DNA from 3 places in the Janibacter alittae genome. Region 2 is predicted to be linked to each of the others. Evidence: riboswitches for the same ligand, from Rfam matches in the RefSeq annotation. Region 2 holds a riboswitch; each other region holds the start of a gene.
The links. Region 2 has a riboswitch for cobalamin ahead of V1351_RS05280 (VWA domain-containing protein). Riboswitches for the same ligand answer to the same signal wherever they lie in the genome.

Region 1 (7,715 bases), 1.1 Mb from region 2:
AGCAAGGACGACTTGCCCGAGCCGGTGCGGCCGACGACGAGGGCGAGTTCCCCCTCGTCGATGGTCAGGTCGACGTGGGAGAGCGCCGGGGTGGCGCTGCCGTCGTAGGTGAGCGTCACGTCCTCGAGGACGACGGCGGGGTCGGGGGCCCAGTTCATGGTCGGCTCCCTTCGATCTCTCGGTGGCGGACCGGATCGGCACCAGCACGTCGGCTGCGGTCACGCTGCCGGCCCAGCGGGGGAGGCGGGGTGAGGATGCCGGGAAGCGTCGCCACGAGCAGCCCGACGGTGAGGATCCACGGCAGCGGGGGAGGAGCGATGGGAGTGAGCGGCATGCTCAGCGCAGCCGGCTCGAGGCTGGCGCTGGCGAAGGCCGCGACCGCGGCGATGACCCCGCACGCGGCGGTGAGGGTCTCCGCGGCACGCCACGGGGACGGCCGGTACACCGTGCGTGTCACGGCGGTGGACCCGCTGGCCAGTCCGAGGGCGCCGAGGGCCACCCCGACGAGGAGCAGGGGCAGACCGAGCCAGCCGGGACTCGTCGCGTCGAGTAGGCCGTAGCTGCCGACGGTCATGGCGAGCAGGCCCCCGAGAGCGAGGCTCCCGGTGACCCGGTGGCGTGCGGGCGAGGTGGCGTTGCGCCGTCCGTACCCGCGCGAGTCCATCGAGGCCGCGAGGGCCATGGACCGCTCGAGGGTGTCCTCCAGGACCGGCATGGCCACCCGCCGGAAGGCCCTGAGTCCCCGTGCCCCGTCGCCGCGCAGCAACCGGGCCCGGTGGACACGGCGCACCGACTCGACCAGCTGGGGCGCGACGCTGATCGCCACGACGATCGCGGTGCCGATCTCCTGCAGCGCCCCCGGCAGGGAGGCCAGCAGACGCTTGGGGTCGGCCAGGGCGTTGGCTGCTCCGATGCACAGGATCATCGTCGCCAGACGCATGCCCTCGAAGATCGCCGCGAGCAGGCCCTCGAGCTTGACGTCGCCGAGCAGGTTGATGCCGGCGGCCCAGTCAGGCAGCTCGATGAGCGGCAGCGGCAGGACCGTGACCTCCCCCCACTTCAGGCCGACGAGCACGTGCAGCACGATCCGCAAGCCGATGATGAAGGCCCCGAGGACGGCGTAGAGCTTGAAGGCGCGCGCCCAGGGGGAGTCGCTGCGGCGCGAGACGACGACGAAGGTCACCGCGCCGGCCGCGATGAGCAGCACGAGCGGGTTGGTCGTCTGGGAGACCGCCACCGCGAGCCCGATGGCCCAGAGCCACCAGGCCCCCGGGTGGATCGCTCGCGGAGTCGAGGAGAGCACGAAGGCAGGTCAGTCCTGCCGACGCCGTGCCATGACGACGGCGCCACCGCCGAGGGCGACGAGCAGGCCACCACCGATGGCGGTCGGGACGAGCGCGCTGCTGCCGTCGTCGGAGTCGGAGCCAGCGGCCGTCGGCGTGGCCCCGTCATCCGAACTGGTCACTGACGGCGAGGAGGCGCTGCTCGAACTGGTGGAGGTCGAGGACTTCTTGTTCTTCTCGTCCTTCGTGTCCTGCCTGGTCTTCTCCTTGGACTTCTCGACCTTCTCTGCCTCCTTGGCGGACGCGGACGTGTTGCCGGAGGCGGACGTGTTGGCGGACGAGGACTCCTTGGCGGGGCTCGTGGCGTCCCCGTCGTCCGACGATCCGGCCGTGGACCGACCCGTCGACGTGCTCTTTCGGGTCGTGTCCGCACTGTCCTGCCCGGTCGTAGCGCCGGAGCCGCCGGTTCGCGGGGTCGAGTTCGATCTCGGAGCCGAGGACGTCGTGCTGGCCGTCGGCTTCGGTGTGGGCTTCGCGGTCGGTGCGGCGACCGTGGGCGGTGGGGTGCCGGGTGCACCGCCGGCGCCGAGGCTCGCCCCGACGACGCTGCCCGGCGCGGGGTCGTAGGAGTAGAAGCCCCGGTTGGAGTAGGTCCACGACCCCCCAGCGGGCGCGTGGTGCAAGGACCAGTAGTTGTTCGTCGGAGGCATCCGTCGGCACGAGGTCTCCGGAGCGCCGTTGATCTGGCAGACGGCGGCACTGTTCGGAGGCGCCACGCGGGTGATGGCAAAGCCAGCCTGCTCGATCGCGGCCCCGGCCGACGATGGATCGCCCGGGGCGCACCGCACCTGGCTGGAGCCACCGAAGTCGACGACGACCGTCACCCCGCTCGTGCCGCTGCATCCGGCCGCCTGGGCGGGTGCGGCCGCGGCCAGGCCGCCCCCCGCGAGGAGGACGGCCGTGCCGAGTCGGGCGATGGCGCGCTGCATCAGTGCTGCGAGGCGGTGCGGCGTCGGACGAGGACGACCAGGGCCGCGGTCAGGCCACCCGCGCCGAGCGCGAGCAGAAGGTTGGGCGTGCTCGCGACGGCGCCGTCGGTCTGGACGACCTCGGGTCGCTCCGGGCCGGTCGTCGTGGTCCCGTCGTCGTTGGTGTCCGTGCCGGTCGTGTCGTCGGTGGGCCCGGTCGCCTCGTCCGTGGGCTCGGTCGCCCCGTCGCCCGGCTCGGTGGTCTCGTCGCCCGGTTCGGTGGACCGGCACTCGAGCGTCGGCGTGGCGCCCGTCTGACCCGCGGCGGTGACGGTCGCGTAGGACTCGTCTGTCTGACCGAGCACCGCCTGGGCGGTGGTGCGGGTGATGGTCCCGTCCGGCTGCGCGTCGGCGCCCTTGGCCGTGGCGGCCTCGAAGTCGGCCCGGTTGTAAGCGATGCCCCCGACCACGGCCGGGGTGTCACAGCCGAAGGTCACGGACTCGACGTAGTCCAGCGCTCGGGCACGGGCATCGGCGCGCCCGGCGAGCCGGAAGGCGACCGCAGCCAACCCGGTGCTGTTGGCGTTGGCGCCCTCGGTGGTCTCGCCGCCACCGACGCCACCGGTCGCCGCCTGGCGGCTCGCGAGGTAGTCAGTGGCCGACTGGACCGCCGTGTCGTGGCCACCGACGGTGTGCAGGGCCTGCACCGCCATCGAGGTCGCGTCGGGGTCGGAGGTGCACGCCTCGTCGCCCGTCTCGTCGGGGTTGTCGTAGGTGAGCCGGAAGCCCCCGTCGTCGCACTGCTGCTCGAGCAGGAACCCCACGGAGGCAGTGGAGGGGTTGACGCCGTCCGCGCGCTCGAGGCCGATGAGCGCGAAGGACTGACCGAGGGTGTTGGAGTAGTCGCCGTACTCCGACTGGTCGGCGAACTGGCCGTTCTCCTCCTCCAGCGACTGGAGCTTGGTGACGAGGTCGACGCCGTTGACGGTGCGCGGATCCAGACCGCGAGCGGTGGCGAAGGTCAGCAGCTTGGCGGTCGCAGCCGAGTACACCTCGTCCTCGGAGCCGATGTAGGTGGCGGAATTCGCGAGGACGTAGTCGCTCGCCGCGGCAGCGGAGTCGCCACCGGAGCCGGCGGCGGTCATCCCCAGGATGGCGTCGATCGTCAGGCCGAGGTCGTCGAAGGACTGGCCGCCGGACTCGGTCACGAGTCGGTCGCCGCCATCGGCGAGCCGCTCGGCGAGATAGGCGACGGAGTCGTCCGGGGCGGCGGCGGACGCCGCCGGAGCCACGGCCAGACCCACGACGCCGAGGGAGGCGGTGAGGGCCAGGGTGGGGAGTGAACGCATGATTGGCGACCTTTCGGGTCGGACCGGTGGTCTGGACCCGGACGCGGTGCGCGTCGGGCTCGACCCGCTGTCCTCGACGGGTTGTGGTGGAGCCTCGCGTCACGACAGGTGGTCCGGCTCGCCGATGGTGGCTCACGGTTGCGGGTCAGCGCCGGAATCACACCGGCTTCCCCAGTCGCGCGCGACTGCCTCCCGGCAGTGCTGTGACCATGGTACCCGGTACCCGCCGACCGGTCCCCGTGCCTGCCCTACACTGGGTGCCCACAGGCGTTCGAGCCGTCATCAGCGGCGAGCCTTCCGGAAGAACGAGTGCCGGCGGCACTTCACTAGACCCGGACGCGTGGTCACGTCACGACCGATCGACCAAGAGCGGTCTCCTCCCTTCGCCCGAAGGGGGTGGACAAGCGGGGTGGTACCGCGGTGGCCTGCACGCACAGGCCGTCGTCCTCGTGGCACTGACCACGACGAGCACCCCGGAGCCGCCGCGATGACCTACCCCAGGGTCTCCACCACCGACGCGACCACCGTCGCCTCCTCCCCGTCCTTCCCGGACATCGAGCAGCACGTGCTCAGGTACTGGGAGGACGACGGCACGTTCCAGGCCTCGATCGACCAGCGCGATCCCGGCACGGACGGGACGAACGAGTTCGTCTTCTACGACGGGCCCCCCTTCGCCAACGGCCTGCCGCACTACGGCCACCTGCTCACCGGCTACGTCAAGGACGTCGTCCCGCGCTACCAGACCATGCGCGGCAAGCGCGTCGAGCGGCGCTTCGGCTGGGACACCCACGGCCTGCCGGCCGAGCTCGAGGCGATGAAGCAACTCGGCCTGAAGACCACGGACGAGATCCGCGAGCTCGGCATCGAGAAGTTCAACGCGGCCTGCCGCGAGTCGGTCCTGAAGTACACCGGTGAGTGGCGCGACTACGTCACCCGCCAGGCGCGCTGGGTCGACTTCGACAACGACTACAAGACGCTCAACCCCGGCTTCATGGAGTCGGTCATCTGGGCCTTCAAGTCGATGTACGACAAGGGCCTGGTCTACGAGGGCTTCCGCGTGCTGCCGTACTGCTGGCAGGACGAGACCCCGCTGTCCAACCACGAGCTGCGGATGGACGACGAGGTCTACCAGCAGCGCCAGGACCCCTCGGTCACGGTCGGTCTGACGATGGACACCACCGGCGAGGACCCGGTGCTCGATGGTGCCCGTCTCCTGGTGTGGACCACGACCCCGTGGACCCTGCCCAGTCACCTCGCGGTCATGGTCGGCTCCGAGATCGACTACGTCGTCGTCGAGGCCCCGGTCCCGGGCGCCGAGGGCGCGAGCGCGAAGTACGTCCTGGCCGAGGCGCGGCTGGGCGCCTACGCCCGAGAGCTCGGCGAGGAGCCCGCCGTCCTCGGGCGCTACTGCGGGGCCCAGCTCGTCGGTCGCACCTACACCCCGCCGATGTCGTACTACGCCGGTCACGAGAACGCCTTCCGGGTCGTTGCGGCCGACGACGCCGTGACGACCACGGACGGCTCCGGGCTCGTGCACACCGCCGGCGCCTTCGGTGAGGTCGACAAGGAGGTCACCGATCGCGAGGGCATCGAGGCGGTCATGCCCGTGGGCAAGGACGGCGCCTTCACCGCACCGGTCACCGACTACGCCGGCCTGCTCGTCTTCGACGCCAACGGGCCGATCATCGATGCGCTCAAGGCGACCACGCGCGGGGAGCAGGCCGACTCGGTCAGCCCCGGCACGATCCTGCTGCGCCGCGAGTCCTACGAGCACTCCTACCCGCACTGCTGGCGCTGCCGCCAGCCCCTGATCTACAAGGGGGTCGAGTCCTGGTTCGTCGAGGTCACGGCGATCAAGGACAGGATGCTCGTCAACAACGAGCAGATCACCTGGGTGCCCGAGCACGTCAAGCACGGTCAGTTCGGCCGGTGGCTGGAGAACGCCCGCGACTGGTCGATCACCCGCAACCGCTTCTGGGGCAGCCCGGTCCCGGTGTGGAAGTCCGATGACCCGGCGTACCCGCGTCTGGACGTCTACGGCTCGTTCGAGGAGATCGAGCGTGACTTCGGCCGGCTGCCGGTGGACTCCGATGGCGAGCCCGACCTGCACCGGCCCTTCGTCGACGACCTCACGCGTCCCAACCCGGATGACCCGACCGGCAGGAGCACGATGCGCCGCGTCGAGGACGTGCTGGACGTGTGGTTCGACTCGGGCTCGATGAGCTACGCCCAGGTGCACTACCCCTTCGAGAACGCGGAGTGGTTCGAGCACCACTTCCCGGGCGACTTCATCGTCGAGTACATCGGCCAGACCCGCGGCTGGTTCTACACCCTGCACATCTTGGCAACCGCCATCTTCGACCGGCCCGCCTTCTCCTCGGTCGTCAGCCACGGCATCGTCCTGGGCAACGACGGGCAGAAGATGTCCAAGTCGCTGCAGAACTACCCGGACGTCAATGAGGTCTTCGACCGTGACGGCGCCGACGCGATGCGCTGGTTCCTCATGTCCAGCCCGATCCTGCGCGGCGGCAACCTCGTCGTCACGGAACAGGGCATCCGCGAGGGTGTGCGCCAGGTCCTGATCCCGCTGTGGAACAGCTACTCGTTCTTCTCCCTCTACGCCAATGCCCTGGGTGGTGGCTACGAGGCGGCCTGGTCGACCGAGTCGAGAGATCCCTTGGACCGCTACCTGCTGGCGAAGCTGCGCGAGTTCGTCGAGGAGACGACGGCCCGCCTGGACGAGTACGACATCGCCGGTGCCTGTGACACCACCCGCTCCTTCACCGATGTCCTGACCAACTGGTACATCCGGCGCAGCCGCGAGCGGTTCTGGGCCACCGGGGAGTCCGGCGAGGACGCCGTCACCGACGCGCAGCGCGCCTGCGACACCCTCTACACGGCCCTGGAGGTGCTCTGCCGGGTCTCCGCCCCCCTTCTCCCGCTGACGACCGAGGAGATCTGGCGCGGCCTGACGGGGGAGCGCTCGGTGCACCTCGCCGACTGGCCGGACGCCCACCAGCTGCCCGCCGACCACGAACTCGTGCAGGCCATGGACGCGGCGCGGGAGGTCTGCTCGTCGGCGAGCGCGCTGCGCAAGTCGAACAAGCTGCGCAACCGCCTGCCCCTGCGCGACCTGACCGTCGTCGTCCCGGACGCGGCGGCGCTCGCCGACTTCGGTGCGATCGTCGCCGACGAGGTCAACGTGCGCCAGGTCAGCCTGCTGGACATCACCGACCCGGCCGCGCAGGAGTTCGGCGTCAGTCAGAGGTTGACCGTCATCGCCCGGGCCGCCGGACCGCGCTTGGGCAAACAGGTGCAGGTGGCGATCAAGGGCTCGAAGTCGGGGGACTGGTCGGTCGCCGAGGACGGCACCGTCACCTCCGGCGGGATCGAGCTGGTGGAGGGCGAGTACACGCTCGAGACCGTCGCGGCCGATGACGAAGGCAGTCAGCGCGCCACCGCGATGCTGCCCGGCTCCATCGGTGGCTTCATCGTCCTGGACACCGAGGTCACCGACGAGCTGGCCGCCGAGGGCCTGGCCCGCGACGTCATCCGCGCCGTCCAGCAGGCCCGCCGCGACGCGGGCCTGGAGGTCTCTGACCGGATCAGCCTGACGATCACGGGTAGCCAGCCGGTGTGGGAGGCGGTGGCCAGGCACCAGAACCTCGTCGTCGAGGAGACACTCGCGAGCCAGTTCGGCTCCGCGCCGACCCTCGAGGCGCTGCCCCTGGCGGACGACGTCGTCGAGGCCGACCTGTCCGGCAGCGAGAGGGTGCGGATCAAGGTGAGCACGCTCTGAGTGGCCGGGCACGACTTGTGACAATGGCCGGATGATCAACGGCGCGTTGTGGGTGCTCGGGTGCCAGCTCGTGGGCGAGGTGGTGGTCCGTTGGCTCGGCCTGCCCGTGCCCGGCCCGGTGCTGGGCATGGTGCTGCTCTTCGGGGTGCTGTCGGTGCGCCGACCCGGTCCGCAGTCGGGGACCCTGCGCGTGGCCGACGGTCTGCTGCGCCACCTGCAGCTGCTCTTCGTCCCGGTGACGGTCGGGATCATGGTGCACGCGGGCACGATCCGGCAGGAATGGCTCCCGGTGACCGGTGGACTGGTCCTCTCGTGG
Region 2 (7,715 bases):
GAAGGGTCGCAAGGGCCAGGACACCGGCCATCGACAGCGCGAGGGCACCGGCGGCGGCCACCGGCACCGTGCCGACGAAGGCCGCGGCCATCCGGGACCCCGCCGCCGGGGTGGTGTCCCTCGCGCAGAGACGCGCGCACACCGACCGTGACAGCAGCACGGCGGCCGCGACGACGAGGGCGCCGCGCCACCCGGCGCCGAGCAGGTCGGTGATCGCGGCGGCCTGCAACAGGAGCGTGAGCACGAGGGCGGCGGCACCCATCGGCCCCACGTCTCCACGACGCATCACGTCGAGGGCGCGATCGCGGTCGAACCCGGCACCGAGCGCGTCGACCACGTCGGCGAGCCCGTCGAGGTGCATCGCCCGCGAGCCGTACGCGAGGACGACGAGCACGAGTCCCGCGGCGACGAGGGGTGGCAGGCCCAGCTCGACACTCGCCGCCACGAGCCCGGCGCCGAGTGCCAGCGGCAGCACCGCGACCGGGGCGAGCAGCAGCGCCGCACGAGCCGTGCGGGCATCGAGGGTGACCGTGCCGCTGGGGATCCTCGTGAAGGTCCCCAGGGCGAGTCGCAGCCCGTCGCCGGTCGTGTTCACCCGAGGTCCTCCATGCCGGCCAAGGCTGCCACGACGTCCCCGATGACGGTGATCGCGGGCGGGGCGATCCGCCCTTCGTCGGCCACGGTGGCGATCCGGGACAGGGGCGCCCGGACGACCCGCTGGTCCGGGCTCGCGCCGTCGGCGATGGACGCGGCGGGGGTGGCCGGGTCGAGCCCGGCGTCGACGAGCGCCTGTGCGATCGGGCCGAGGGTGGCCACGCCCATCAGGACGACGATGGTCAGCCCGGAGGTGGCCAACGCCGCCCAGTTGACCTCGCTGCGCGGGTCCTCGGGGGCGACGTGCCCGGAGACGACGGCGACACCCTGGGACAGACCGCGGTGGGTGACCGGGATGCCCGCGAGGGCGGGCACCGCGAAGGCCGAGGAGACGCCCGGGACGACCTCCACGGCGATGCCCGCCTCGGTACAGACCTGCCACTCCTCGCCGCCGCGGCCGAAGAGGTAGCCGTCGCCGCCCTTGAGGCGCACGACGGTCCGGCCGGCGCGGGCGTGCGTCAGGAGGATCTCGTTGATCCGCTCCTGCGGGGTGAACTCGCCGCGCGGGATCTTGCCGACGTGCACGACCTCCGCTTGCGGGGCGTGCTGGGCGATGGCGGCCAGCGGTGCGAGCCGGTCGGTGACGACGACGTCGGCCACGGCGAGCGCGTCCCGGCCGGCGAGGGTGAGCAGGCCCGGGTCGCCGGGACCGCCGCCGACGAGCAGGACCCGTCCGGTGGGTGTCGGTGGGCTGCTGGTGCTCATGCGGTCCTCGTGTGCTCTCGTCGGGGCAGGATCCGACCCAGCTCGCGCAGCAGGCCGTCGATGGTGTGCGGGTCACGGACGGCGATCCGCACCCACGAAGGGTCCAACCCGGGAAAGGTATCCCCCCTGCGCACCGCCCACCCAGCAGCCCGCAGGTCCTCGCGCACGCCGGGGCCGACCCGGGCGAGGACGAAGGGGGCGTGCGTCCCGGTCGTCGGGACGCCGAGCCCGGCCAGCCCGGCGGTCAGGTGAGCGCGCCACCGGGTCAGCTCGTCGGCGGCCTGATCGGCCTCGGCCCGGGCGTGCGGGGCGGCCGTCTCGGTCATCACGCGCAGCGCGAGCGAGCCGACCGACCAGTGCGGCTGGTGGCTCGCGAGGGTCGCCACGAGGTCCTGGTCGCCGGCGACGTAACCGGCCCGGACGCCGGCGACGGCCCACGTCTTGGTCAGCGAGCGCACGACGAGGAGGCCGGTGAGGTCGCCGGGGATGAGCGACTGGGTCTCTCCGGGCACGGTGTCCATGAAGGCCTCGTCCACGAGGAGTACCCGCCCGGCCCGCACGAGTGGGCGAAGGGCGTCGGCCCGGTGGAGAGCGCCGGTCGGGTTGGTCGGGTTGCCGATGACGACGAGGTCGGCGTCGCCGATCTCCTCGATCGTCTCGGCGGTGAGTGCGAAGTCGTCCTCAGGGCGCAGCAGCACCCGGCGAACGGCGTGCCCGGCAGCGACGAGGGCGGCCTCGGGCTCGGTGAACTGCGGGTGCACGACGACGGCGTCGCGCGGGGTGAGTGCGCGGGCCAGCAGGGTGAAGGCCTCGGCACCGCCGCTGGTGGGGAGCACCTGCTCGCGGGCCAGACCGTGGCGGTTGGCGATCGCGTCGCGCGCCCGGGTGGCATCCGGGTAGGTCGCGACAGAGGCCAGCTCGTCGACCAGCGCCGCGGCCAGCCACTCAGGCGGCTGGGTGAGCCGGACGTTGACCGCGAGGTCGATCAGGTCGTCCGCGACCTCGACGTCCCCGTGGTGACGCAGCGGATCGCCGGTGTCATCCCCCTTCGCCTCCCGATACGAAGTGCTGCTGGCTGCACTTCGTTGAGCCAGCAGCACCTCGTGGTGCTGCTGGCCATACGAACTAGAGCCTGCAGCACTTCGTCGGGGGAGGGAGGCGACGAAGGACGCGGCCAGGCCGGGGGAGCCCGCCCAGTGGGTGTGCAGGTAGGACGCGACGAGGGTCGCGCGGCCGGTGCCGGCGGGGTCCAGGGCGAAGCCTTCCTCGCGCCCGTCGAGCGACCACGCGGCCGGGGACCCGGCAACGGGAGTGGTCCGCGTGCGGTGGAACTCGTGGCCGGTGACGCGGGTGCCGCCGGGGCCGAGCACCGAGTCGGTCACCGAGACGGCCTCCCGGTAGCCGAGGGTGAGCCGGCGCCCCATGGCCGCCCGGGCCGGCACCGCACCGACCATCGGGTGTCCCTCGAGAGCCTCGGCGAGGTAGAGCATGCCCGCGCACTCGGCCACGGTCGGCAACCCGGCGGCGACGGCTGAGCGGATCTGCTCCACGAGAGGGCGGTTCGTCGCCAACGAGCGCGCGTGCACCTCGGGGAACCCCCCGCCGAGATACAGTCCGCACGTCCCCTCGGGCAGCGACTCGTCCCGCGCGGGGTCGAACTCCACCACCCGGGCCCCGGCCGCCTCGAGCAGCTCGACGGTCTCCGGGTAGCGGAAGGTGAAGGCCCGCCCCCCGCCGACCGCGACGACCGGTCGGCTCGCTCCGGCCCTGATCTGGGAGGAGACGACGAGCTCGGGCGACCACGGCTCGACCTCCAGATCGGGTGCCGCATCGGCCGCCGGAAGCAGCGCGTTGAGGTCGATGTGCTGCTCGGCGATGGTCGCGATGTGGTCGAGGGACGCTGCGGCCGAGGAGCGTTCGGCTGCGGGGACGAGCCCGAGGTGTCGCGAGGGGACGTGCATCGCGGCGTCGCGGGGGAGTACCCCCCGCACGGGGACCCCGACGGCCTCGACGGCGCGCCGGGCCTCCTGGCCGTGCCGGGGAGTGCCGGCCTTGTTGAGCACGACCCCGACCACGTCGAGCCGCGGGTCGATCGTCGCGAGCCCGTGCACGGTGGCCGCGACGGTCCGGGAGGTGGCGGAGATGTCGACGACGAGCACGACGGGGGTCCGCGTCAGGGCGGCGACGTGCGCGCTCGAGGCGAAGCCGTCCGTGCCCAGCCGCCCGTCGAGCAGACCCATGACGCCCTCGATGACGGCGATGTCCGCGCGGTGGGGGTGCGTGGCGCCGCGGGCGAGGAGGGGAGCGACCCTCCCTTCGCCCACGAGCCACGGGTCGAGGGTGCGGCTCGGCCGCCCGGTCGCCAGCGCGTGGTAGCCGGGGTCGATGTAGTCGGGCCCAACCTTGGCCGGCGCCACGGCCAGGCCACGGCGGGCCAGCGCCGCCATGACCCCGACCGCGATCGTCGTCTTGCCGTGCCCGGAGGCCGGGGCGGCGACGAGCAGGCGGGGAAGGGGGGTGCCCACCGGATCCGACGGCGACACCACACTCACCACTCGATGCCCTTCTGACCCTTCTGCCCGCGGTCGAAGGGGTGGGCGATCTTCGTCATCTCGGTGGCGACGTCGGCGATCTCGAGCAGCTTCGGGTGCGGGTCGCGGCCGGTGATGACGACGTGCTGGTAGCCGGGTCGGTTGGTCAGGGTCTCGACGACGTCGTCGACGTCGACCCAACCCCACGTGAGGACGTAGGTGAACTCGTCGAGCACGTAGACGGTGTGCGTCTCCTGCGCGAGGCGGCGCTTGATCTCCGCCCACCCCTCGCGGGCATCGGCCGCGTGGTCCTCCTCGGTGCCGGCCTTGCGCGACCAGGACCAGCCGGAGCCCATCTTGTGCCACTCGACGGGACCCCCTTCGCCGGTCTCCTCGTGGACGCGACCGAGGGTCTTGTAGACCTCCTCCTCGCCGATCCGCCACTTCGCGGACTTGACGAACTGGAAGACGCCGATGGCCCACCCCTGGTTCCAGCCACGCAGTCCCAGCCCGAAGGCGGCGGTCGACTTGCCCTTGCCGGTGCCGCCGTGGACGACGACGAGCGGGGAGTGGCGGCGCTGGCGCGTGGTCAGTCCGTCGTCGGGGGTGATGGGCGTGCGTCCCTGGGCCATCAGGCGGCGCTCCTTCGGGGGCTGGTGCGGTCGGTGACGATCTCGACGAGGCCGCTGGCGGCGACCTGCTCGAGGGGGATGTGCTCGGCGCCCATGCGCCCGGCGAGGTCGGCGGCCAGGCCCATCCGGAAGCGTCCGGACTCGCAGTCCACGACGACGGTCTCTGCCGTCGATCCCCAGGCGTCGGCGATCCGCTGGGCGCGCACGAGGGCGTCCGTGCCGGCCGTCGCCCGACCGTCGGTGACGATGACGACGAGGGCGCGTTGGGTGCGGTCACGCACCCGTTCACGGGCGACGACCCGGGCGACCTCGCTCAGGCCCTCTGCCAGGGGGGTGCGGCCACCGTGCGGCAGGTCGGCCAGCCGTGCGGCCGCGGCGTCGACGGATGAGGTCGGTGGTAACGCGACCTCGGCGCCGGTGCCGCGGAAGGTGATCAGCCCGACCCGGTCGCGCCGTTGGTAGGCGTCCAGCAGCAGGGACAGCACCGCGGTCTTCACCTCGCTCATCCGCTTGCGGGCGGCCATCGAGCCGGAGGCGTCGACGGCGAGCAGGACGAGGTTGGCCTCCCGGCCGCGGGTGACCGCGTGGCGCAGGTCGGCGCCGGTGACCCGGGCGGGACCGAGTCCGGTCGCGCGGCGTGCCGCGGAGGCCCGCAGGGTGGCGGTCAGGTGGACGGGTGAACCCGCCGGCTCCTGCCCGGTGGGGTGGACGCCGACGGTGCGACCGCGCGGGGTCAGGGCGGGGGAGCGGCGCCCGGACGGGCCCGCACCGACTCCGGCCAGCTCCAGCCGTCGTGCGCGGTAGGGCTGCTCGGCGCTCGCGGTCCCCACCGGGGCCGCCATGCCGCCGGTGGGCGCGGAGTCGTCCGTCTCCTCGGGTCCGGACTCGGGCGAAGGGGGGCCCTCCCGGTCACTCGACACCTCCTGCTCGGTGCTCGACGAGGCGGGGTCCGGATCGGCGCTGTTCCCCCGTGGCGGGGACGTCGGGCCGTCCGTGGTGCTGCTCCGGCCGTCCTGTCCGGTGGGCCGGTCCTGCGGCGGCGTGTCCTGGGGGTCGTCGCCGTCGCCGTCGTCAGGGGCCTCGCCGCCACCGGGCGGGTCGTCCTCGGGCTCCTCGTCGAGCAGTCGGTCGAGCAGGTCCTCGTCCAGCCCTGGCGCGTCGAAGGGGGCCCGGCGCCGGCGGTGCGGCAGCGAGAGCAGTGCCGCGGCGCGGATGTCCGCGCGGGTGACGCTCTCGCGGCCCTGCCACGCGGCGTGGGCGGCGGCGGTGCGGGCGGTGACGATGTCGGCACGCATGCCGTCGACGTCGAATCCGGCACAGACGCGGGCGATGGTCTGCAGCGTGCCTGCGTCGAGACGGACGTGGCGCACCGCTTCGCGGGCCGTGGCCAGGCGCTGGGTCAGCTCGGCCTCGGACTCGGCGAACCGCGCTGCGAAGCCCACCGGGTCGGCATCCGAGTCCAACCGTCGACGTACCACCTCCGCCCGCTCGTGCGGGTCGCGGCTCGCGGCGACGTGCACGGTCAGGCCGAAGCGGTCGAGCAGCTGCGGGCGCAGCTCGCCCTCCTCGGGGTTCATCGTCCCGACGAGGGTGATCCGGGCAGGGTGCGAGATCGAGACGCCGTCGCGCTCGACGGTGTTGCGCCCCATGGCTGCTGCGTCCAGGAGCACGTCGACGAGGTGGTCGTGCAGCAGGTTGACCTCGTCGACGTAGAGGATCCCGCGGTGCGCCTCGGCGAGCAGGCCCGGCTGGTAGGTGGCCTCTCCCTCACCGAGGGCGCGGCGCAGGTCCAGGGAGCCGACGACGCGGTCCTCGGTGGCGCCCACCGGCAGCTCGACCAGGCGCGCCGGCCGGGTGGTGGACGGACCGGAGTGCGGCCCGTCGGGGCAGTCCTCGCTGCGCTCGGGGTCGCACCCGAAGCGGCAGTCGCGGGCCACGTGCTGCTCGGGCAGGACCGAGGACAGGGCACGGACCGCGGTGGACTTGGCGGTGCCCTTCTCGCCCCGGACGAGGACACCGCCGATCTCCGGGGCGATGGCACTGAGCACGAGTGCGGTGGTCAGCTCGTCGGCGCCGACGAGGGCGGTGAAGGGATAGCTGGGCATGGAGCCGGGACGGGTCACTGGTGCCTCCTGGCGAGTGTCCGCGCTCGCCGTACGACGTCGCCGGGCGGGTTCGCTCCGACGAGCGCAGACCGATGTCCTGGCTTGGCCCACGGGGCCTTCACAGTGGCGGGACCGCTCCGGATTCGCACCGGATTCCTCGGTTGGCTGCGCCGGACGTCAGCATGCCACAGGTCGGGGTGGGCCTATGGTTGGCGTCCGTGATCGACGTCGTGGGTATCGGTGATGACGGCTGGGTCGGCCTGGACGAGGGCAGGCGCGGCCTCGTCCGCGACGCCACCACCGTGCTGGGGGGCCGCCGGCATCTGGCCCTCGTGGCCGGACACACCGCCGCCGGCGCCGATCTGGTGGCCTGGCCCAGCCCCCTTCGCCCGGCACTGCCCGGTCTCCTCGACACGGCCGCGGGCCGCGGCGCCGTCGTCGTCCTCGCCAGCGGCGACCCCCTGCGCTCCGGCATCGGGACGACCCTGATCGAGCTGCTCGGGGCCGACCGGGTGCGCATCCACCCCGCGCTCTCCGCCGACACCCTCGCCCGAGCCCGGCAGGGCTGGTCGGCCGAGGAGACCAGCGTCGTCACCACCGTCGGCCGTGACCTGCGCGCGGTGCTGCCCCACCTCGCGTCCGGGGCGAGGATCGTCGTGCTCTGCTCCGACGGTCTCGACCCGGCTCGCCTCGGGGGGCTGCTGACCGAGCACGGATGGGGCGCAACGCAGCTCACCGCGCGATGGCACCTAGGCGGTCCGGACGAAGGAGCCCTCGCCACCCGCGCGGACGCCGTCGCCGGTGCCACCGCCGACCTCGTCGTGTGCTGCCTGCAGGTGCGTTCTGAGGATGCGGCGGCCATGTCCTCGGTCGGCACGGTGCCGGGCCGCGCCGAGGACTTCGTCGCGCACGACGGGCAGGTGACCAAGCGCGACGTGCGAGCCAGCGCCCTGGCCCGGCTGCGACCGACCCCCGCAGCGCACCTGTGGGACCTCGGCGCCGGCAACGGCACGATCGCCCTCGAGTGGTGCCTGGCCGCCGACCGGGCCACCGCGACCTGCGTCGAGCGGGACGAGGCCCGCGCCCAG
Region 3 (7,715 bases), 860 kb from region 2:
AGGTGGGCCCGGCCGGTGACCGGATCCGTGAGGTGGGCCGCGTCGACGTCGAAGACGCGGTGGAGGGTGGTGGGGTCGAGGACGCTCGTGGGTTCTCCGACGGCGAACAAGCGCCCCTCGTGGAGCACGGCGACCCGGTCGAAGTGGGCGGCGGCCAGCGACAGGTCGTGCACGGCCGCGAGCACGGTGGCGCCCAGCCCCCGGATGGTGTCCATGAGCTGGATCTGGTGGTGGATGTCGAGGTGGTTCGTCGGCTCGTCGAGGACGAGCAGGTCGCTGCCCTGGGCGATCCCGCGCGCCAACATCACCCGGCGTCGCTCACCCCCGGACAGGTGCTGGCAGGGACGGTCGACGGCGTGGGCCATCCCGACGGCGGCGAGCGCATCGAGCACGACGGGTTCGTCGGACGTGTCCGTCACGGCCCACGGGGGCCGGTGCGGGATGCGGCCCATGGCGACCATCTCGCCCACGAGCAGGTCCTCCGGCGGCGCGTCCTCCTGGCCGACGTGGGCCAGCCGGGTCGCGCGCTGCCGCGGGGAGAGGGTCGACAGGTCGGCCCCGTCGATGTGCACCGTGCCGGCCGTCATCGGTCGCAGTCCGATGAGCGAGCGGATGAGGGTGGACTTCCCGCTGCCGTTGCGTCCGACGAGGGCAACCATCGACCCTCGCGGGATGTCCAGGTCGACCCCGGAGACGATCGTTCGTCCGTCGATGCCGCAGGCGAGGCCCCGCGCGACGAGGTGGTGCATCGTCAGCCTCCCGAGTAGGTGTAGTGGCGCCGGCCGAGGAGCAGCAGGAAGATCGGTGCACCGACGAGGCCGGTGACGACGCTGAGGGGGATCTCCTGGGGGCGCACGATGACGCGCGCGGCGATGTCGACCCAGAGCATGAAGAAGGCTCCGCCGAGGGCGGCCACCGGCAGCACCGCGCGGTGCAGGGCGCCGACGAGGATGCGCGCCAGGTGCGGGATGACGAGACCGACGAAACCGATCCCCCCGGAGACCGCGACGAGGACGCCGACGAGAACCGAGACGAGGACGAAGAGGCCGACCCGCAGGCCCTTGACCGGCACGCCGAGGCCCGCGGCGACGTCCGGCCCTGCCGCGAGCGCATCGAGCCAGGAGTGCAGGCTCATCAGGATCACGCCCGCGATCGTCACGGCGATGACCGACGGGAGGATCTGTTGCCACACCGTCCCGGAGAGGCTGCCGAGGAGCCAGAAGAGCACTGACTGCGTCGCCTTCGGGTCGGCGCTGAAGAAGACGAGGAAGCTGGAGACGGAGGAGAAGGCGGCGGACATGACGACGCCGGTGAGGATGAGGCGAAGGGGGGTGATCCCACCCTGGGCCATGGAGATGCCGAAGACGAGGACGGTCGCCATGAGGGCCCCGGCGAGCGCCCCGAAGGAGAGCGCCCAGATGCCCAGACCGCTGAAGACGCCAAGGACGATCACGAGGGTGGCTCCGACGCCGGCCCCGGCGGAGACGCCCAGCAGGTAGGGGTCGGCCAGCGGGTTGCGCACCAGGGTCTGCATGCAGGCCCCGGCCAGAGCCAGACCCGCACCGACGACCATCGCCATGAGCACACGCGGTGCGCGCAGCTCCCAGACGATCGTGTCGTAGGTGGGGTCGGCGCCCGGCACCCCGGTCAGTCTGGAGCGCAGGACGTCGATGACACCGGAGACGGACAGGGGCTCCGAGCCGAAGGCCAAGGAGACGACGGCGCTGACGAGGGTGCCGGTGAGCAGCACGACACACAGCGCCACCAGCGGCAGGCGCCGTCCGCCGGGGCGGTCATGAGACACCGGGCACCCCCAGGGGCAGGTCGGTGCCGCGGGCGGCTGCCGTGGCGTGGCGGATGATCCGGGTCATCCGCTCGTCGGGATCGATGTCGGGGCAGGTACCGCAGGCACCATGGCGCCGGCCGAGGCGGATGAGACAGCAGACGTTGCGCTGGTGCACCAGCGCCGGGCCGGTGGGCACGTCGATCTCCTGCAGGTCGACGAGCGGCCGTCCGCCCGGCCAGGCGGGAGCACCGAGAAACGCGTCCGCGAGGTCGGCAAGGTGGCGTTGGCGCTGCGGCGGGGTGCGGCGGTACAAGGTCGCGAAGGTCCCGGCACAGGAGGCGGCGATGCACCCGTGGGCGACGCGTTCGGTGATCCGGGACACCTCCCGGACAGCGGCCACGATCGGCCCCAGGTGAGCGGTGATGATCTCGCTGGCGGCGTCCTGCGCGGTGCCGACGTGGGTGGCGCCGGTGACCGGGGGCGCGACGCTGACCGTGTGTCCGGACTCGTCGAGCTTGACCCGCCAGGCGGAGTGGTCCATGTCCGGCACCGCCGAGGTCTGCACCCATGCGCCGATGGCAGCCAGGACGAAGCGGCCCGCGTAGTGCTGCAGCCCGCACGCCCCGCCGACGGCGAGATGACGCGTGGCCAGGCCGGCGCTGTAGGCGGCGACCAGGTCGGACACGAAGGGGATCTCGGTCAACCGGGTCACCGGATGCCAGCCGACGAGGCCGCTCGGTGGATCGAGGTCAGGGGTCAGGGTCAACGGCGCGCGCGTCGGTGCAGCGCGCAACAACTCACAGGCCTCCGCCACGAGGGCGGGAGGCGCGGGGACGGCAGAGCCCACGGTTCTCCAGAAGCATCAGGGGCCCGAATCGCGAGGCCCGGTCGGATGACGGTGAGCCAGCAGGTTTTCGGACTCGGGGTCGTCCCGACGGAGTTCCTTCCCGGGCTGGCAGCCCAGTGGTTCACACTCCGTCAGTCACCCTCACCGCTGCGCGACAGTTCCGGATTCGCACCGGATTCCCTTGCACTGGTGTGCGTCTGACTCACCACGGACCATAGCAGCGACTCCGCCCGCCACCGACGGATCCATCCGTAGACTGCCTCCCGACCGGTTCGGACGAAGGGGGCAGCACAGATGCGTGGACGACGCACCCGCACCGCAGGGGCGCTCGTCGCCGCACTGGCCGTCTCGCTCGCCGGTTGCTCCCTCCTCGGTGAGGACCCCCCTTCGCCATCGGGGACGACGACGTCCACCGCGTCGTCGGGCTCGCCGGAGAGGGATCTCGTCGAGACCCGGGCCCAGCCGGCCGAGGGGCGCGACTGGGTCGTCCTCGTCGAGGACCCGACGGACACCGATCGAGTCGCCGACGAGCTCGAGGGGTCCGGCCTCGCCCTGACCTCGCTCAACCGGGGCATCGGCATGGTGACGCTGCGCAGCACCGACGACGACGTCCGCACGGTGGCCGAGGACGTCGACGGGGTGGTGCACGCGGTGACCGACCAGAGCGTCGGCTGGTCCCCCGAGGAGGAGCCCACCCCCACCGCGGACGACACCTCTCCCGCGGGCAGCACGCTGCGCCCTCCACCTCCCCCCGAGGGCGGCGACCCCTTCGACGGGTGGTTGTGGGGCATGGCCGAGATCAACGCCGCCCGGGCGCGATCGGTGACGACCGGGGATCCGGACGTGCGCGTCGGGGTCATCGACACAGGTGTCGACTCCGGCCATCCCGATCTGGTCGACCGCGTGGACGAGGAGCGCTCGCGGTCCTTCGTCACCGACCTGCCCGGTCTCGACGGTGCCTGCGAGCACGACGGGTGCATCGACCCCGTGGGCAGCGACGACAACGGGCACGGCACCCACGTCGCGGGGACCATCGCCGCCTCCGCCAACGGGCTCGGCGTACAGGGGGTCGCACCCGAGGTCGGCATCGTCGACCTGCGCGCGGGCCAGGACTCCGGCTACTTCTTCCTCGGTCCGGTCGCCAATGCGGTCACCGCCGGCGCGGCGCAGGAGCTCGACGTGCTCAACATGAGCTTCTACGTCGATCCCTGGCTCTACTCCTGCCCGGGCGGCGCCCCCGAGGACTCCGCCGCCCAGGCCGCCGTGCAGGACGTGACCATCGAGCTGATGGGACGGGCCCTCGAGCTCGCCCACGAGCAGGGCGTCACGCTCGTCACGGCAGCCGGCAACAACGACCGGGACCTCGCCGACCCCGGCATCGACCAGACCAGCCCCAACTTCGGCGACACGACGCACGAGCGGACGCTCGACGAGGACTGCCGGCTGCTCCCCCTCGACGGGCCGCACGTCGTCGGCGTCTCCTCGATCGACGAGGACCTCACGCGCAGCGGCTTCTCCAACTACACGTCCGACCCCGGCTCGGACGACGTGGCGATCGCAGCACCCGGCGGCGCGGGCGCCGACGGCGGCCTGCCCATCCTCTCGACGGCATCGAGGGACGAGCTGCGCGCCACGGGCCGCGTCGACGACGAGGGCCGGGTGAGCGTCTCCGGCGCCGAGGAGGGGATCGTCCGCAGCTGCCCCGAGGGCATCGGTCAGGGTGAACCCGACCCCGAGGAGACGTGCGGGCTCTACACCTGGCTGATGGGCACGTCGATGGCCGCTCCGCACGTCAGCGGCACCGCCGCCCTGGTCATCAGCGAGCACGGCGGCCGGATGGCTCCCGACGACGTCGTGCAGACCCTGCGCCGCAGCGCCCGCGACCACGAGTGCCCGTCGCTCGGCAGCGACGAGGACGGTGACGGGGGCACCAGTGCCGTGTGCACCGGGACCACCGAGCGCAACGGCTTCTTCGGCGACGGCATCCTCGACGCAGCCGCGGCCGTGCGCTGACCGGGCGACCTCCGCGGGGACGGGGCACCCCCTTCGCCTCAGCCGTCGAGGACGTCCTCGGCGCTCTCACCGGTGACGTCCTGCGCGTCCGGGTCCTCCAGGTCGAGACCACCGAGCGGCTGGCTGGACCAGCCGGCCAGGCGCCATCCCGACCGCGGGTCGCCCTCGAGGACACCCATGCCGGTGTTCATGATGCTCAGGTCCGCGGCCTCGTCCCGGGCCAGGCCCGCGGCCACCGTCGCGAAGACCCGAATGGCCGCGCCGTGGCTGAAGAGCGCAACGGTGTCACCGTCGGCGTGCTCGCTCGTGATCGCCTCGACCGCCGAGGTGTAGCGGGTGAGGAAGCCGCGACCGCTCTCGCCACCGCCGAGCACGTGGTCGAGGTCGCCGCGCATCCACCGTACGAGTGCAGCGATGTAGGCCTCGCGGGACGGTTCGTCCGAGCGCAGTTCCAGCGCCCCGGCGGAGATCTCCTGCAGGCCTTCGCGCACCCGGACGTCGACGCCGCGCGCGAGGGCGAGCGGCTCTGCCGTCAGCTGGGTCCGCACGAGGGGGGAGGCGTAGACGCCCGAGACCGGCTCGGCCAGGGCGTCGGGCACGGCGCGGGCCTGCACACGGCCCAACCCGGTCAGGCCCGCCCCCGGGTAGGCGGTGTCGAGTGCCCCGGTGACGTTGTGGGGTGTCTGGCCGTGACGGATGAGGAGGAGTCGCACGGATCGATCGTGTCACGCACCCTCGGCAGGGCACGGTCCCGTCCCCGACGGGACAGATGACTACGCGGCGCAGGCGCCGGTGGAGACCGGATCGGTCGCCCGGGCCGCGCTCTCGAGCACGGGGCGGGTCTCCTCGAGGGTGAGGGCGTACCCGGTGCTCTGGTGCGTCTGGGACTTGGCGAAGACCGTGCCGACGACCTGGCCGGACGGTGACAGCAGGGGTCCGCCGGAGTTGCCCTGCTCCACCCGGGTGTTGACTGCGTAGACCTGCCGGTCGACGCCCGGGGTGCCGTCGATGCCGGCTCCCCGCGCGGTGATGAGCTCACGGACGCGGCCGGCCTCGAGGTCATAGGGGCCACCGAGGGGGAAACCGGCGACCACCACCTCGTCACCGTGCGACTGCGGCCCGCCGGTGGGCAGCGGGGTGGCCGCCAGGCCGGGCACGGCGAGGACGGCGACGTCCCGCCGCGGGTCGAAGGCGACCGTCGTCGCCGGGTACGTCCGACCGCTCCCGGCGAGCTGGACCGAGGGCTGGTCCACACCGGCCACGACGTGGGCATTCGTCACCACCCGTCGGGGAGCCGCCACCCACCCGCTTCCGGTCTGGCCGCGGCCGCAGCCGGTCGCCACGCCGCTCACCTTGACCACCGAGTCGGCCGCCTGCTCGATGCCCGGTCCCTCGGCCACACCCGACGCCGGTGGCTCGACCGGACGGATCGGTTCGGACCGCACGCCGGTGAAGACGCGTGGGGCGTCGGTCGCACCCAGCGCCCGGTAGACGCCGCCGAGCACTCTGTCCGCGGGCGTCGGCATCGCCCGGTCGATGGTCTGGATGATCGTGGATCCGGCCACGGGCTGCGCGGCGCCCGGGAAGGCGCCGACGACGGCCGAGGCCGCCAGCCACACGACGGTGGCGCCGACGAGGAGGGCGGCGGCGGCGCCCAGCAGTGAATCGAGCGCCCGGGCAGGGCGGAAGCGCACCCACGAGCGCAGGCGGACGCCGACCATCGCGCCGAGCGACTGGCCGATCGCCGCGGCGATGAGCACGCCGAGGACGAGCAGGACCCCACTGCGAAGGGGGTCCCCGCCGGCCAGGTCCGAGCGGGCGAGGACCCCGGGGAGCATCCACAACGCGAGCAGTCCGCCGCCGAGGAACCCCGCGAGGGAGAAGAGTCCGGCCACGAGGCCCGTGCGGTACATGCCGCTCGCGTAGGCGGCGAGCGCCAGGACGAGGACGATGTCCAGGGCAAGCGCTCCGGTCATGGTTGCTCCTCGAACGTCGTGGGGGGCGTCGCGGCCCCCGACATACCACCACGTCCGTCTGGGAAAGCGATGCGGAATCCCTGTGGGCCCCGTGGGACTCGAACCCACAACCTACGGATTAAAAGTCCGCAGCTCTACCATTGAGCTAGAGGCCCGGCGTGCCCGTGAAGACTAACGCCAGTCCCGATCGGTGGATGCGGCGGACGGCCGCCGGTGCGCGGCGCCCACTGCTGCCAGCCACCGTCATCGTCAACTCCTCCGATCAGCGGGCGTCGCCCGACCCCGAGCGACCCGACATCAGCGCGTCGACCAGCAGGGTGAGGCCACCACCGAGGAGCCAGACGTCCTTGGCGATCGCGGTGCCGTCCTGGCTCGGGCGGACCGCCGAGCCCTCCTGGGTCATCCCGGGGGTGTTGAGGTACATCCGCACCAACCCACCGCCGAAGGCGGTCAGTGCGGCGCCGGCGAGCGAGGAGGGAACGAAGGGGGTGAGCAGTGCAGCGCCGAGGGCGATCTCGCCGGCGCTGAGGGCCTTGCCGAACTCCTCGGGCTTCATCTTCGTCACCTGGGGCACGGCGTTGGCGGCCATGCCCTGCAGCTGGCCGGCCGCCTCGGGCGGCAGGTTCCGCTTGGTCAGGCCGCTGTTGAGGATGAAGGCGCCGGCAGCCAGGCGCAGGGGGAGGTGGCTGAGCTTCACGAAAACTCCTTGAAATCGAAACGATACCCGCACATCGTACGCGGCGAGGCGCTGCGGGGCCTGATGGCGGGTACGGGTGGACTCCCGCGCGGCGGAGCCATAGTGCGAGGGGTGGCCGACGGCCTCGTCGCATCCAGTTCGCATCCGAGGTGATCATGAACTTCACTCCGTCCGACACCGAGAAGCTGCTCCTGAGTGTTGCCGGGATGGTCGCCCGCGACCGCCGGGACCGCGGCGTCCGCCTCAACCACCCGGAGGCAGTCGCGCTGATCTCGTGCTGGGCCCTCGAGCGGGCCCGCGAAGGCGCCCTCGTCAGCGAGTTGATGAACGACGGACGCCATGTCCTCGCCCGTGAGGACGTGATGGAAGGAGTCCCGGAGATGATCCCCGACGTCC

Region 1: another riboswitch for cobalamin. It lies ahead of V1351_RS10550 (hypothetical protein); the one in region 2 lies ahead of V1351_RS05280 (VWA domain-containing protein).
Region 3: another riboswitch for cobalamin. It lies ahead of V1351_RS01110 (hypothetical protein); the one in region 2 lies ahead of V1351_RS05280 (VWA domain-containing protein).

The regions. Positions count from the first base shown of each region.
Region 1 is NZ_CP144913.1:2,195,021-2,202,735, reverse strand. Features, by position in the region: gene V1351_RS10565 (ABC transporter ATP-binding protein) at 1-158, opposite strand, end outside; gene V1351_RS10560 (energy-coupling factor transporter transmembrane component T) at 155-1,303, opposite strand; gene V1351_RS10555 (hypothetical protein) at 1,313-2,272, opposite strand; gene V1351_RS10550 (hypothetical protein) at 2,272-3,600, opposite strand; cobalamin riboswitch at 3,687-3,821, opposite strand; gene ileS (isoleucine--tRNA ligase) at 4,088-7,399, shown strand; gene V1351_RS10540 (CidA/LrgA family protein) at 7,431-7,715, shown strand, end outside.
Region 2 is NZ_CP144913.1:1,080,257-1,087,971, forward strand. Features, by position in the region: gene V1351_RS05260 (adenosylcobinamide-GDP ribazoletransferase) at 1-595, opposite strand, end outside; gene cobA (uroporphyrinogen-III C-methyltransferase) at 592-1,359, opposite strand; gene V1351_RS05270 (cobyrinate a,c-diamide synthase) at 1,356-3,902, opposite strand; gene cobO (cob(I)yrinic acid a,c-diamide adenosyltransferase) at 3,908-4,522, opposite strand; gene V1351_RS05280 (VWA domain-containing protein) at 4,522-6,645, opposite strand; cobalamin riboswitch at 6,698-6,839, opposite strand; gene cbiE (precorrin-6y C5,15-methyltransferase (decarboxylating) subunit CbiE) at 6,846-7,715, shown strand, end outside.
Region 3 is NZ_CP144913.1:224,336-232,050, reverse strand. Features, by position in the region: gene V1351_RS01120 (ABC transporter ATP-binding protein) at 1-749, opposite strand, end outside; gene V1351_RS01115 (FecCD family ABC transporter permease) at 752-1,804, opposite strand; gene V1351_RS01110 (hypothetical protein) at 1,794-2,633, opposite strand; cobalamin riboswitch at 2,675-2,850, opposite strand; gene V1351_RS01105 (S8 family peptidase) at 2,928-4,646, shown strand; gene V1351_RS01100 (histidine phosphatase family protein) at 4,685-5,359, opposite strand; gene V1351_RS01095 (MarP family serine protease) at 5,420-6,622, opposite strand; tRNA gene V1351_RS01090 (tRNA-Lys) at 6,706-6,777, opposite strand; gene V1351_RS01085 (hypothetical protein) at 6,885-7,319, opposite strand; gene V1351_RS01080 (urease subunit gamma) at 7,475-7,715, shown strand, end outside.